DNA from 2 places in the Bacillus sp. C-3-6 genome. Region 2 is predicted to be linked to the other one. Evidence: a T-box and tRNA genes for the amino acid it is inferred to sense, from the RefSeq annotation. Region 2 holds a T-box; the other holds one or more tRNA genes.
The links. A T-box is a leader RNA that pairs with one kind of tRNA and senses whether it is charged. The one in region 2 lies ahead of leuS (leucine--tRNA ligase), so its partner is inferred to be a tRNA-Leu.

Region 1: it has a tRNA-Leu gene. The T-box ahead of leuS (leucine--tRNA ligase) is inferred to sense a tRNA for this amino acid. The anticodon was not compared.

What each region holds. Positions count from the first base shown of each region.
Region 1 is NZ_CM137247.1:550,872-558,269, reverse strand. It holds gene queG (tRNA epoxyqueuosine(34) reductase QueG) at 1-788, opposite strand, end outside; tRNA gene ACW0JX_RS02885 (tRNA-Gly) at 991-1,064, opposite strand; gene ACW0JX_RS02880 (DsbA family protein) at 1,180-1,830, opposite strand; gene ACW0JX_RS02875 (transglycosylase domain-containing protein) at 2,018-2,794, opposite strand; partial or broken gene ACW0JX_RS02870 (NUDIX hydrolase) at 3,285-3,745, opposite strand; gene ACW0JX_RS02865 (YebC/PmpR family DNA-binding transcriptional regulator) at 3,893-4,612, opposite strand; partial or broken gene ACW0JX_RS02860 (DUF3884 family protein) at 4,965-5,284, shown strand; tRNA gene ACW0JX_RS02855 (tRNA-Leu) at 5,446-5,527, opposite strand; tRNA gene ACW0JX_RS02850 (tRNA-Cys) at 5,538-5,608, opposite strand; tRNA gene ACW0JX_RS02845 (tRNA-Gly) at 5,623-5,697, opposite strand; tRNA gene ACW0JX_RS02840 (tRNA-Gln) at 5,703-5,777, opposite strand; tRNA gene ACW0JX_RS02835 (tRNA-His) at 5,841-5,916, opposite strand; tRNA gene ACW0JX_RS02830 (tRNA-Trp) at 5,936-6,009, opposite strand; tRNA gene ACW0JX_RS02825 (tRNA-Tyr) at 6,017-6,100, opposite strand; tRNA gene ACW0JX_RS02820 (tRNA-Thr) at 6,111-6,186, opposite strand; tRNA gene ACW0JX_RS02815 (tRNA-Phe) at 6,205-6,280, opposite strand; tRNA gene ACW0JX_RS02810 (tRNA-Asp) at 6,290-6,365, opposite strand; tRNA gene ACW0JX_RS02805 (tRNA-Met) at 6,369-6,445, opposite strand; tRNA gene ACW0JX_RS02800 (tRNA-Val) at 6,472-6,547, opposite strand; tRNA gene ACW0JX_RS02795 (tRNA-Glu) at 6,552-6,626, opposite strand; tRNA gene ACW0JX_RS02790 (tRNA-Ser) at 6,644-6,735, opposite strand; tRNA gene ACW0JX_RS02785 (tRNA-Asn) at 6,738-6,812, opposite strand; rRNA gene rrf (5S ribosomal RNA) at 6,821-6,936, opposite strand; rRNA gene ACW0JX_RS02775 (23S ribosomal RNA) at 7,037-7,398, opposite strand, start outside.
Region 2 is NZ_CM137247.1:4,487,911-4,495,308, reverse strand. It holds gene ACW0JX_RS23110 (cation:proton antiporter) at 1-1,195, shown strand, start outside; gene ACW0JX_RS23105 (MDR family MFS transporter) at 1,538-2,731, shown strand; T-box leader at 2,920-3,139, shown strand; gene leuS (leucine--tRNA ligase) at 3,205-5,613, shown strand; partial or broken gene ACW0JX_RS23095 (GNAT family N-acetyltransferase) at 5,638-5,718, opposite strand; gene ACW0JX_RS23090 (hypothetical protein) at 5,814-6,842, shown strand; gene ACW0JX_RS23085 (pyrophosphohydrolase domain-containing protein) at 6,887-7,309, opposite strand.

The DNA.
Region 1 (7,398 bases), 1.3 Mb from region 2:
GGCTCCATCTCAGGATGATTATGAAAATCCATTCCTTTGTTTTTCGGGCAAACAGTCTGACACGTATCACATCCATATATACGATTTCCTATTTTATCGCGATATTCTTCAGGTAGGAATCCTTTCGTCTGTGTTAAAAACGCAATACACTTCTTCGAATCTAACTGTCCCCCCTGTATTAAAGCACCTGTAGGACAAATATCGATACATTTCGTACAGCCCCCGCATTGATCTTCTATCGGCTTATCTGGCGGGAATGGAACATTTGTAATCATTTCCCCTAAGTATACGTACGAACCGAATTCAGGTGTAATAATAGCACAGTTTTTCCCACTCCAGCCAATGCCTGCACGCTCTGATACAGCTCGATCACTTAATTCACCTGTATCAACCATGGATTTCACTTCTATATCTGGAAGTTTTTCAATTAAATATGCTTCTAATTTTTGCAAACGATCTCGTAAAACAAGATGATAATCTTGTCCCCAAGAAGCACGGCAAAAAATTCCACGGCGTTCTCCACGCTTACTTAATGGTGCATTTTTTAATTTTGAAGGATATGCTAAAGCAATCGCAATAATTGATTTAGCACCCGGTAATAAAAGTTGCGGATTCGTTCTCTTCTCTATATCAGGCTCTTCAAATCCAGATTGATAATTTAATTGTTGTTGCTGGATTAAGCGCTGCTTTAATTCCTCAAAAGGAGAAGCACTCGCAAAGCCTATTTTATCTATGCCAATTGTTTTACTATACGCAATTACATCTTGCTTTAATTTTTCAAAATCCACTCTTAATCGCCTCCTCAGATGAATCCATCATCCCTTATGTAACGACTTTATTGGTTAGTAATTCACTTTTGGAATACTATTATTTACTTCTATTTTCGCATGTAATTATATTTTTCAAACATTAAAAAACGCAATGCCTCGTTTATCTCGGAAACGAAACACTGCGTTGATCACAATTTATAGAAAAACATTTAATAAAATTTGGAGCGGGTGAAGAGAATCGAACTCTCGACCAGAGCTTGGAAGGCTCTTGTTTTACCACTAAACTACACCCGCAAATATGAATTACATATAAGATATTAGAATAACTTATGTAAAGTAGTATAGCATGTTAAAAAAATAGAGGCAAGAATTTTATCGAAAAAAGTCGAAAAAGTGATGAGAGACCTCATCACTTTTTCAATTCTTTATCAATGGCCTTCTTCATACTATCGAAATCAGGGTTTGCAAGATTTCCGTTTACATATACTGAAGGAGCACCTTGAACTTTTAATTTTTGAGCACGATCTGAATCTTTACGTACTTTTTCTGTAATTTCTTTACTGTGTAAATCTTTCTTAAATTGCTCTACATCAACTTTTGGAAGTTTCTCTTTCACAATGCTAAGAAGCAAATCTTCTGTAATCCATTCTTCCGTATCTTTCTTTTGATTTTGATAAATCTCATCATAGAAAATCCAGAATGAATCTTTATCTTGTTTATAAATTGCTTCACCAGCTGCTGCACCTAAATCCGAGTCTTTTCCGATAAATGGGAAGTTAATAAAATATAACTGCACTTTGCCTTTATCAATATACTCTTCTTTTAATCGAGGTAATACTGTTACATCCCAAGTACGACAAGCAGGACATTTAAAGTCTCCAAATTCAACTACCTTAACTGGAGCATCATCTTTCCCTAAAGATTGTTGCGTAGAATAAGCAAACATCTCATTCCCTTTATCTTTTTTGTCATTTATGATGCTATACGCAATTGTTCCAATTACAATCAATACTGCGATAGAAAAAACTATACCAAGAGCCATGAGTTTATTTGATTTCATATACATTCCTCTTTAATTTCATATTCTGTATACAGCATTGTACACAATACACATAATATCAACACTTATATACGTCACGCAATGAACACGCTCACATAAATTACAAAAACACAATAATTGTGACGATATTGTGTCACGATTTGTCACAATTTATTCAAAAAAAGAAGCTCCTCTTTAGGAACTTCTCTTAACTTACTGCTTTTTTACGCGCACTATTTAACATCGACTGCTCTATTTTTATATCATGACGAATTACTAATTTCTCACTAACTGCTTGAACATACTCATCATGGCTTATATAGCCTTCTTTCTCCATTAGTCTCAAAACGACATTTCGTCTCTCTACTGCTTTATCATAATTTTGGGCAGGTGAGTAATAAGCAGGTGCTTTTACTACAGCAGCCATCATTGCACTTTCAGCCAACGTTAATTGGTTCACCTTTTTACCGAAGTAAAGGTTTGCTGCTTTTTCAATTCCCCATGCTCCTTCACCATAATAAATGTTACTTACATATAATTTTAAAATTTCATCCTTCGTAAATGTGCGTTCAATTTTTTTCGTATAAAAAATCTCTTTCCACTTACGAGAAAATGTACGCTCATTAGTTAAAAAAGCATTTTTAGATAGCTGCTGTGTAATCGTGCTTCCTCCTTGCACGACACCACCAGCCTTTATATTCTCAACAGAGGCCCTAATAATTGCTATATAATCTAAACCGTTATGATGATAAAATCTTTTATCTTCTGTCGCAATAAATGCATGTGTTAATGATTCTGGCACCTCTAAATTAGCCGGTACATGTAATTTACTAATGTCACTTTTCTCAATCATTACATTTCCAATGAATAATAACGTACAACTTAACAATAATAATAATATAATGGCTTTATAAAAAAGTTTAGTCATTGGATTTAATGCAACTTTTTGATGATAGTTCACCCTAGATAATACTCGTTCTTTCATCTTGAACACCTCTTTCCCACACAGCATATAACTCTTACTTTAAGAATACATTGTTGTAAAAAAATATCCCATCGATTTCTCTTACACGTACCTTACATCATTGTAAGGTATAAAGTGAAACTTTAATCAGCCCTCACCAATCACGTTCCCGGCAAATAGCGGGGTAAAAAAGTATTGTATCACAGACCTTTTTTATCTACTATTCATCTGAAATATTGAATATAGATTATAGATTATATTCAATCACGAATAACCAATAACAGAGTAAGCCTTAAGGCTATTATATTTTCACTTTATACTTTAATTATATCATCTACAAATATATGTACTTTTGAGTATCTAGTAATCTTAATGTATATAACATATACATTACACAGAACAAATGTTCTACAAATCAATACTAACACTATTATTATTTTGACCTTTTTCTTAAACAGTATACAAAAAAGAGTAGTGATTTGAATGTATCTCAAATCAGCTACTCTTTTCTTTACAATCTTCCTATTAAATTATATGGCTGTACTTCCCACGTTTCATACGGAATACAATGTGTTGCACTCTTGCATCAAGCGTTCTGGATTTCATATGAGGACGAGTTATATACTCATCTATGTTCTCTTCATTTAAATCAACAAATTTAGCCTCTTGTATTTCTTCAGGTTGAATTTTTATTTCGCCACTCACATATGCTACTTTAAAAACAACAGCTAGAATGTGCATAGAGGCATTATAATAAACCCCGGTAATTCCGATAGGCTTCACCGTTAACCCTGTTTCCTCTTTTATTTCCCTACAGACAGCTTGATCGAGTGCTTCTCCTTCTTCTACCTGTCCTCCTGGCATTTCCCACGTATCAGCTCGCCAGTGTACCTTTGTTAATAACACTTCATTTTTCTCATTTGTTAAATAACCTGCTACGGCAACTATATGCTTTGGTGTCTTATGTTCCATACTAAGCCTCCTAGAAATAATGGTTATTTCATATATCCCTATAAGCATATTCCCTATCTACACCAAAATACCTTTAATAATTCATCACCTTAATTAACTTCATAAAAAAAGCCCCTATTCGTTAAACGAAAAGGGGCTTTCATCGTATTACTCTCCTAAGTCTACGTTGTGGTAAACTTGTTGTACATCTTCTAAATCTTCTAATGCATCAACCATTTTCTCAAATTGTACTTGAGCATCTTCAGGAAGTGTAACATCACTTTGTGCAAGCATTGTTAATTCTGCAACTGTAAATTCTTCAACACCAGCACCTTTAAGTGCAGATTGTACTGAATGGAATTGATCTGGTTCAGCATACACGATAACAGCATCTTCTTCTTCTAGAATGTCACGTGCATCTACATCTGCTTCCATTAAAATTTCAAGAACTTCATCTGATGTTTTACCTTCAAGGCCGATAACAGCTGTCGCATCAAACATGTAAGCTACAGAACCGTTTACACCCATGTTACCACTGTTTTTGCTAAATGCAGCTCGTACATCTGCTGCAGTACGGTTTACGTTATTTGTAAGTGTATCTACAATAACCATAGCTCCATTTGGTCCAAATCCTTCATAACGAAGCTCGTCATAATTTTCCTCTGAGCCGCCTTTTGCTTTTTCAACTGCACGATCAATAATTGTTCTTGGTACATTGTATGTTTTCGCACGTTCTAATACGACTCTAAGCGCTTGGTTTGATTCTGGATCTGGCTCGCCTTGTTTTGCCGCCACATAAATTTCACGTCCAAATTTCGCGTATATACGGCTTGTATTTGCATCTTTTGATGCTTTTTTGTCTTTAATATTGTTCCATTTACGGCCCATACTTTCCACTCTCTTTCTCGTTTTAAATCTACATAAAAATATTAATATGAAATATAATGTGTGTTCAACACATTTTTAAAAGAAATATAAAAAGTTCATTTTTGATTCATATTACAGACATAATATAAATCACTATCATTTTGTTCTTTCGACAAGTTATATTATACATGAATTCCTAAGTTTATTACGAATTTTAGCATCACATAATATAATTTAACAAAAAAGACTCTAACATTTCTATTAGAGTCTTTTTATATTGCTGATACCGATTTCCATAATATTCCTATAGTTACTTTCTACTGTTGTATAATAAAAATAGGAAAAAATTTAAAGAAAAGATGAAGGGAGAATTATGACACATTCAAATGAAAAAAAATCACATGCTTTTAAAGGAATAGGAGAAAAGTTAAACCCAACTATCTATCAAGTAAGATTCATGAAATTAGATGAACCAATCCAATTTGAGGCGTTTCCTGAATTGAAGGAATTAGGGGACTGGTTAAGCACTTCAACGCAAATGTGGGCGTGCCACTCAACAATGTATAAGTACAACAGAGAAGAGTTTAAAAAGAAGTTTTTAGAAATTACAAACTTAACCGTTGATAATGTACTAATATCTACTGGTGGTGTCGGATTTAACTTCATGTCACCGGGTGGAGAAATTCTCTCTAAATACCGCAATTAAAAGGATAAAATTGAATGTTTGTTTTTATCCTTTTAATGTTTCGCAGTTTACTCACCGTACACTTTTTGTGCTTATTTTGTCATGTAATGAAAAGAAAACAAAAAAAACTCTATACTAATTGTATAGAGTTTTTTTACGACGTTCATGATACCGATGGTCGGGGTCGAACCGACACTCCCGAAGGAACACGATTTTGAGTCGTGCGCGTCTGCCAATTCCGCCACATCGGCACAAAAGAAAAGGCGGCAACCGGATTTGAACCGGTGATAAAGGTTTTGCAGACCTCTGCCTTACCACTTGGCTATGCCGCCATATTAAATTTTATTGGAGCGGAAGACGGGATTCGAACCCGCGACCCCAACCTTGGCAAGGTTGTATTCTACCACTGAACTACTTCCGCAAAAATGGCTGGGCTAGCTGGATTCGAACCAGCGCATGACGGAGTCAAAGTCCGTTGCCTTACCGCTTGGCTATAGCCCATCGAATTCTTACTTAATTATATGTAAGTATCAATTAAATTATTTGTAATTTTTAAAATAAAAATGGGGCGACTGATGGGAATCGAACCCACGAATGCCGGAGCCACAATCCGGTGCGTTAACCACTTCGCCACAACCGCCATGTTGTGTAAATATATTTGGCAGGGGCAGTAGGAATCGAACCCACACTGGAGGTTTTGGAGACCTCAGTTCTACCTTTAAACTATGCCCCTATGTAAATGGTGGAGGGGGGCAGATTCGAACTGCCGAACCCGAAGGAGCGGATTTACAGTCCGCCGCGTTTAGCCACTTCGCTACCCCTCCGAAACTTACATGGTGCCGGCTAGAGGACTTGAACCCCCAACCTACTGATTACAAGTCAGTTGCTCTACCAATTGAGCTAAGCCGGCGTATTTTATTGAAATAAATGGTGGCTCGGGACGGAATCGAACCGCCGACACGAGGATTTTCAGTCCTCTGCTCTACCGACTGAGCTACCGAGCCTTATTAAAATGGCGGTCCCGACCGGGGTCGAACCGGCGATCTCCTGCGTGACAGGCAGGCATGTTAACCACTACACCACGGGACCATTTGGTTGCGGGGACAGGATTTGAACCTGCGACCTTCGGGTTATGAGCCCGACGAGCTACCGTGCTGCTCCACCCCGCGATAATACTATTCATATAAAATTTATATGGTGGAGGATGACGGGATCGAACCGCCGACCCCCTGCTTGTAAGGCAGGTGCTCTCCCAGCTGAGCTAATCCTCCAAAGTGGTGACCCGTACGGGATTCGAACCCGTGTTACCGCCGTGAAAGGGCGGTGTCTTAACCACTTGACCAACGGGCCAAATATTATAAATCCTATGGCGGAGAGCAAGGGATTCGAACCCTTGATACGCTTGTGACGTATACACGATTTCCAATCGTGCTCCTTCGGCCAACTCGGACAGCTCTCCAATGGCTCCGCAGGTAGGAATCGAACCTACGACCGATCGGTTAACAGCCGATAGCTCTACCGCTGAGCTACTGCGGAATAATATTGCCTGGCAACGTCCTACTCTCACAGGGACAAGGTCCCAACTACCATCGGCGCTAGAGAGCTTAACTTCCGTGTTCGGTATGGGAACGGGTGTGACCTCTCTGCCATCATTACCAGACATTATTCTTTTGAGACAATCATTATTATAACTTATTTACTTTAAAAGTCAACAAGTTTTTTATGTTCTCTCAAAACTAGATAACATTGCTACATATTATATGGTTAAGTCCTCGATCTATTAGTATTCGTCAGCTCCACATGTCACCATGCTTCCACCTCGAACCTATCAACCTGATCATCTTTCAGGGATCTTACTAGCTTACGCTATGGGAAATCTCATCTTGAGGGGGGCTTCATGCTTAGATGCTTTCAGCACTTATCCCTTCCGCACATAGCTACCCAGCTATGCCCTTGGCAGAACAACTGGTACACCAGCGGTGCGTCCATCCCGGTCCTCTCGTACTAAGGACAGCTCCTCTCAAATTTCCTACGCCCACGACGGATAGGGACCGAACTGTCTCACGACGTTCTGAACCCAGCTCGCGTACCGCTTTAATGGGCGAACAGCCCAACCCTTGGG
Region 2 (7,398 bases):
TGCGTTAGTATTAGTCGCTTTTGCAGCTATTCTCGCTGCAAAGTTAAAGTTCTCGATTATTCCGTTTCTCATTATACTCGGTATGCTAGTGGGGCCACATGCGCCAGATTTAGGGCTTATCGATTTAAGATTTATTGAAAGCGGAGAAGTTATTTCCTTTCTCGGCCGTGTTGGCGTTATATTCCTCTTATTCTATTTAGGCTTAGAATTCTCAATTAAAAAATTAATTAAATCTGGAAAATCAATTGCTTTTGGGGGGACTGTTCATATATCGCTTAATTTTATATTAGGTTTACTTTACGGATATATAATGGGTTTCCCCTTATTAGAAACATTAATTATTGCTGGGATCATAACAATTTCATCGAGTGCAATTGTTGCGAAAGTAATTGTTGATTTAAGAAGATCTGGTAATAAAGAGACGGAGCTAATTTTAGGAATCATTATGTTTGATGATATCTTTTTAGCAGTATATTTATCAGTCGTTTCAGGATTAGTACTCGGAGGGGCAACGTCATTTGTAGGTGCTCTTACATCTATTTTAATCGCAGTAGGGTATATGCTACTATTCTTTGTAGTTGCTAGAAAAGCTACACGATTCTTAAATAAAATGTTAGATATTTCGTCCAATGAAATTTTCATTATCGTAATATTCGCTATTTTATTCTTTGTAGCAGGATTTTCAGAAACGATTCATGTCGCGGAGGCAATTGGAGCATTATTATTGGGGCTCGTCTTTTCAGAAACAGAGCATAGTGATCGAATTGAACAGCTCGTTGTTCCGTTTCGTGATTTCTTTGGAGCTATATTCTTTTTCAGCTTCGGTTTAAGTATAGACCCATTTTCGCTTGGGGGAGCAGTTTGGTTGGCATTAGGAGCAGTTTTCATTACTCTTATCGGTAATTTTACTGCTGGAATGGTAGCGGGGCGTAAAGCTGGGTTATCGCATAAGGCTTCTACGAATATCGGTTTAACACTTGTATCACGCGGAGAATTTTCCATTATCGTCGCGAATATTGGAATTGCGGGCGGCTTAATGGCAACGATTAAACCATTCTCAGCTTTGTATGTTTTAATATTAGCATCGTTAGGACCTTTGTTAACGAAAGAATCTGGGAGAATATATTCCTTATTAGATAAAATATTTAAATGGAGCGCTAAAGAAAGTGCAAAGCGAGAAAAAGAAGTTGGATAGTATAAATAAGGGTAGACTGCATGAAAATTTCATACAGTCTACCCTTTTATATATTGTTACTGTTGTCGTTTTTTGTCGGTAAGTTGATATATTTTAATAATCGCTGATATATTTCAAGTTGTGGTCGATATAATTGAAAAATCGCTGATATATTTTGAGTTGCGGTCGATATATTTCCAAAATCGCTGATATATTTTCAAGCAGGGATAAATATAATTTCATTTACCGTCGAACCATTATCTGAATTTCATCAACTATTAATCAGTTGCCTTCCTATTTAAAAACGACTACAATTTTACTGTTATATATATGAACGAAAAAAATAGAATAGGAGGGGAAACTATGCCAAGGAAAGTATGGCTATTAGTAGCTGGGATGATTATTAATGTCACGGGTGCTTCTTTTTTATGGCCTTTTAATACAATTTATTTGCATGATCACCTAGGCAAATCTTTATCTGTGGCCGGAATGGTATTAATGATCAACTCGCTTACTGGTGTAATCGGAAACTTGCTCGGCGGTGTTTTATTTGATAAATGGGGCGGTTATAAATCAATTTTAGTAGGGATTGTCATTACACTTGTATCGATTTTAGGTCTTGTATTCTTCCACGGTTGGCCGTTATATGTTGTGTGGCTAGCGTTAATCGGCTTCGGTTCTGGGATGGTCTTCCCATCGATGTACGCGATGGTTGGTACGGTTTGGCCAGAGGGCGGAAGACGAGCGTTTAATGCGATGTATGTTGGACAAAACGTTGGTATTGCGATTGGAACAGCGTGCGGTGGTTTAGTTGCTTCATATCGTTTTGATTATATTTTCTTAGCGAACTTTATTTTATACTTTGTTTTCTTCTTAATTGCTTTTATCGGATTCCGTGGTATGGAAGACAAGAAAGAGCCAGGAGTGCAAAAAGAAGTCGAAACGAAAAAAGGGTGGTCACTTACACCTGGATTTAAAGCACTTCTTATCGTGTGTGTAGCATATGCTTTATGCTGGGTTACATACGTACAGTGGCAAGGAGCGATTGCAACACATATGCAAGAATTGAATATTAGCCTTCGTCACTATAGTTTATTATGGACGATAAACGGAGCGATGATTGTTTGTGCGCAGCCACTTGTTAGTATGCTAATTCGTTGGATGAAGCGTTCTTTAAAACAGCAAATTATGATTGGAATCTTCATTTTTGCGGCGTCATTCATTGTGTTAAGTCAAGCGCAGCAATTTACGATGTTCCTCGTTGCGATGGTAACATTAACAATTGGTGAGTTATTTGTATGGCCTGCGGTTCCAACGATTGCAAATATACTTGCACCAAAAGATAAATTAGGGTTTTATCAAGGGGTCGTAAATAGTGCGGCGACTGTAGGGAAAATGTTCGGGCCGGTCGTTGGCGGAGCAATTGTGGATTTATACAATATGGAAGTATTGTTTATAGCAATCATGGTAATGCTTGTAGTAGCGCTTATAGCAACGAGTATTTATGATAAACGAGTAAAAGTAGAAGAAACAGTTGAAGAAAAAATTGCAGTTTAGTTTGACGGAACATGTTCACATGTTTTAGAATATATTTAAATAAAACAACCTTTAGAACAAGGGAGATAGCTCGGCTGTCTTAAGATGAATTCGTTAGTTATTAAGAGTAACGATTAACCGAGAAGTCCTCGCTTTAAGTAAGCCCTTAAGAGATACTAGGTGAAGGATAGTTCACTTAACTTATATGTGTAATAACAGTGAGAAGGAGTAGTAGTAATAGAAGCTGGTTTAGAGAGTTGACGGTCGGTGCAAGTCAATCCACGTTTCGTTATGAACTCGCCTTTGAGTTGCAGTTGTGAAACTAATAGTAGCAATTGCCGTTAATCCACGTTACGGATCTAAGCGAATGTATATTTTTACATTAATTTAGGGTGGTACCGCGGGAATCTATAACCTCTCGTCCCTTTCTAGGGATGAGAGGTTTTTTGTATTTTGGGCGGTGAAAATAAATAGAATTTCAAGGAGGGTATCTCATGAGCTTTAATCATCAAGACATTGAGAAGAAGTGGCAAGGGTACTGGGAAGAGAATAAAACATTCCGTACGCCAGATGAGACAGAAAAACCAAAATTTTATGCACTAGATATGTTCCCATATCCATCAGGTGCAGGCTTACACGTAGGACATCCAGAAGGTTATACAGCGACAGATATTTTATCTCGTATGAAGCGTATGCAAGGGTATAACGTTCTTCATCCAATGGGATGGGATGCATTTGGTCTTCCAGCAGAGCAATATGCACTTGATACTGGAAACAGCCCAGCAGAATTTACAGAGCATAATATTAATACGTTCCGTAACCAAATTAAATCATTAGGTTTCTCTTACGATTGGGACCGTGAAGTAAATACAACAGATCCAAACTACTATAAGTGGACACAATGGATCTTCCTGAAATTATTTGAAAAAGGTTTAGCTTACGTTGATGAAGTACCTGTAAACTGGTGCCCAGCACTTGGTACAGTACTTGCAAACGAAGAAATCATTGACGGTAAGAGTGAGCGTGGTGGACATCCAGTTGAGCGTCGTCCGATGAGACAGTGGATGTTAAAAATTACAGCTTACGGAGATCGTCTATTAGAAGATCTAGATGAGCTTGATTGGCCTGAAAGCTTAAAAGATATGCAACGTAACTGGATCGGTCGTTCTGAAGGTGCAGAAGTACACTTCAACATCGAGGGTACAGACGAGAAGTTCACGGTGTTCACAACGCGCCCTGATACACTATTTGGTGCAACATATTGTGTACTTGCTCCGGAACATGCACTTGTTGCAGAAATTACAACAGCAGAACAAAAAGAAGCGGTAGAAGCTTACATTAACGCTGTAAAAATGAAGAGTGACCTAGAGCGTACAGAACTTGCGAAAGAGAAAACTGGTGTATTCACTGGTGCTTACGCAGTTAACCCAGTAAATGGTGAGAAATTACCAATCTGGATCGCTGACTATGTTCTTGCAACTTACGGAACAGGTGCTGTAATGGCAGTTCCAGCTCACGATGAGCGTGACTATGAATTCGCATCAGTATTTAATCTTCCAATGAAGGAAGTTGTAAAAGGCGGAGATATTACGAAAGAAGTGTACACAGGTGATGGTGCACACGTAAACTCAGCATTCCTTGATGGATTAAATAAAGAAGAAGCAATCGCAAAAATGATTGAATGGCTTGAAGCAACGAGCGCAGGAAATCAAAAAGTAACGTACCGTCTACGTGACTGGTTATTCAGCCGTCAACGTTACTGGGGTGAACCAATTCCAGTAATTCACTGGGAAGATGGTACAATGACAGCTGTGAAAGAAGAGGAATTACCATTAGTTCTTCCGAAAACAGAAAACATCCGTCCTTCAGGTACAGGTGAATCACCACTTGCTAACATTGACGAGTGGGTAAATGTTGTTGATCCTGAGACTGGTAAAAAAGGTCGTCGTGAAACGAACACAATGCCGCAATGGGCTGGTAGCTGCTGGTACTACCTACGTTACATCGATCCAAACAATAGCGAAGCACTTGTAGATCCTGAAAAAGTAAAACAATGGCTTCCAGTTGATATTTATATCGGTGGTGCAGAACATGCTGTACTTCACTTGCTATATGCTCGTTTCTGGCATAAAGTATTATACGATATCGGTGTAGTTCCAACGAAAGAGCCATTCCAACAATTATTCAACCAAGGTATGATTCTAGGTGAAAACAACGAGAAAATGAGTAAATCAAAAGGTAACGTTGTAAACCCTGATGATATCGTAGCAAGTCACGGTGCAGATACACTTCGTCTATACGAAATGTTCATGGGACCATTAGATGCTTCAATCGCTTGGTCTGAAAATGGTCTTGACGGAGCTCGTCGTTTCTTAGACCGTGTATGGCGTCTATTCGTTCAAGATAACGGTGAATTAAGTGAGAAGATTACTGACGCACCAAATAAAGAGCTTGAAAAAGCTTACCACCAAACAGTGAAGAAAGTAACAGAAGACTATGCAGAGCTTCGCTTCAACACAGCGATTTCTCAAATGATGGTATTCATCAACGATGCATACAAAGCTGAAACACTTCCGAAAGAATATGTAGAAGGTTTCGTAAAAATGATTGCACCAGTTGCACCTCATATCGGGGAAGAGCTATGGAGCAAACTTGGATACAATGAAACAATCACATATGCAAGTTGGCCAACATTTGATGAGTCTAAACTTGTAGAAGATGAAGTTGAAATCGTTGTTCAAGTTATGGGTAAAGTTCGCGCAAAACTAACAATGAGTAAAGACGCATCAAAAGAAGAAATGGAACAACTTGCACTTGAAGCAATTCAAGACCAAATTGAAGGGAAAACAGTTCGTAAAGTAATTGTTGTTCCTGGAAAACTTGTTAACGTTGTTGCAAACTAAATCATTTAAAAAAGCTCAGAGCGTTTATGCTCTGAGCTTTTTTGTGTAGAAAATAATCTCAGGGTCACCTTCATCTAAATTTTCAATTATTCCACTACGTACAAATAAAAGAGCGGAATTCCAATACAGACAAACACCTATTTTTCTATAGGAAATATGATAAAAAAGGTAGGCTAAATTGAGTAGAAGAGGTGAAAGGAATGAAAGGGATGGACAATAATGCACCACATGGTTTCTTCGGGAGTGGGTCGGATAGTTATGAACAAATGATGTTAATGGGAGGAGGACAACAAGGATACGGTGGAATTCCGAGCTGGATGGGCGGAACACCTGGAGGGTTTTCTACATCAGTAGCGGGTGTACAAACTGGAATTCCAACATTAACAGGAGGATTTCCATCATCGGTAGCCGGAGTGCAAACTGGAATCCCGACATTTGTTGGCGGAGCAGCGGGAGGAGTACCAGTAGGCGTACCAACTGCATTTCCATCTTTCGTTGGAGGAGTACAGACAGGATTTCCTGTACCAGGAGTAGGTGTTGTAGCAGGAGGAGTAGGTGGATATCCGCAAGTAGTTCACGGTTACCATGGTCATCATCACCATCATCAAGGTCAACACGGCCATCATGGTCATCACCATCATCAAGGTCAACACGGCCATCATGGTCATCACCATCATCAAGGTCAACACGGCCATCATGGTCATCACCATCATCAAGGTCAACACGGCCATCATGGTCATCACCATCATCAAGGTCAACACGGCCATCATGGTCATCACCACCATCAAGGTCAACACGGCCACCAAGGTCACCAAGGTCACCAAGGTCATCACCATCATCAAGGTCAACATGGTCATCAGGGGCAACAAGTACATCACCAAGGCCACCACCACATTCATCCGCAAGCTGTTCTTTATCAAACTCATCAAGGCCAACACGGTCACCATGGACAGCACCACCAAGGCCAACATCATGGACACCATCACCAAGGCCATCAAGGCCAACACGGTCACCAAGGTCACCAAGGTCACCAAGGTCACCAAGGTCACCAAGGTCACCAAGGTCACCAAGGTCACCAAGGTCAACAGCACCAACAATATCAGCAATATCAACAACAGCAACAATCTTCTCCTTGGACAGGTGGAATGGGAACAGGAGGAGCAGGGGCAGCAGCAGGAGCAGCTAGTATTAGTGGGGCAGCAGGACACGCGGGGCACGTGGGTCATTAATGAGTTGCAGAGAAAAAGACATAATAAAAAACTGCTAGGAAATCCTAGCAGTTTTTTTCAGCTTCTTGACGCTGACGTTCAATTTCAGCACGAAGTTGCGGCTCTGGTGCTTGCCAGCCTTCTGGTTTTAGAATTTTGCCATCACCTTCACGGAATCGAGGTTTTCCATCAGGGAATAATTTTGCCATGTTTGCATTATTTACAATTTCGAATCCTTTATCTGGACGTACGCCCATTTCTGTAAACGTTCCGAATGCAAAGTAAATAAGGTCAATTAGTGCATCGTATTGATCTTCAACAGTTGTTGCTTCTAGAAATTCTTCTAGCTCTTCTTGCATAAAACTCGCACGAATTTTTGCGCGCTCTTCAGCTAATTTGGTTGGAGTATGTGTCACAGGATGTCCGAATACTTCGTGCATTTTCGCAACAAGTTCGTACCCTTTATCTAAACCTTTTTCGTTTGTCATGTTGTTTCAATCCTTTCTCGTTTTCTGCCGAATTTCATTGTAACATAAGGTGATTATGAAATGAAAAGAACATCTTATCGAAATAAGAT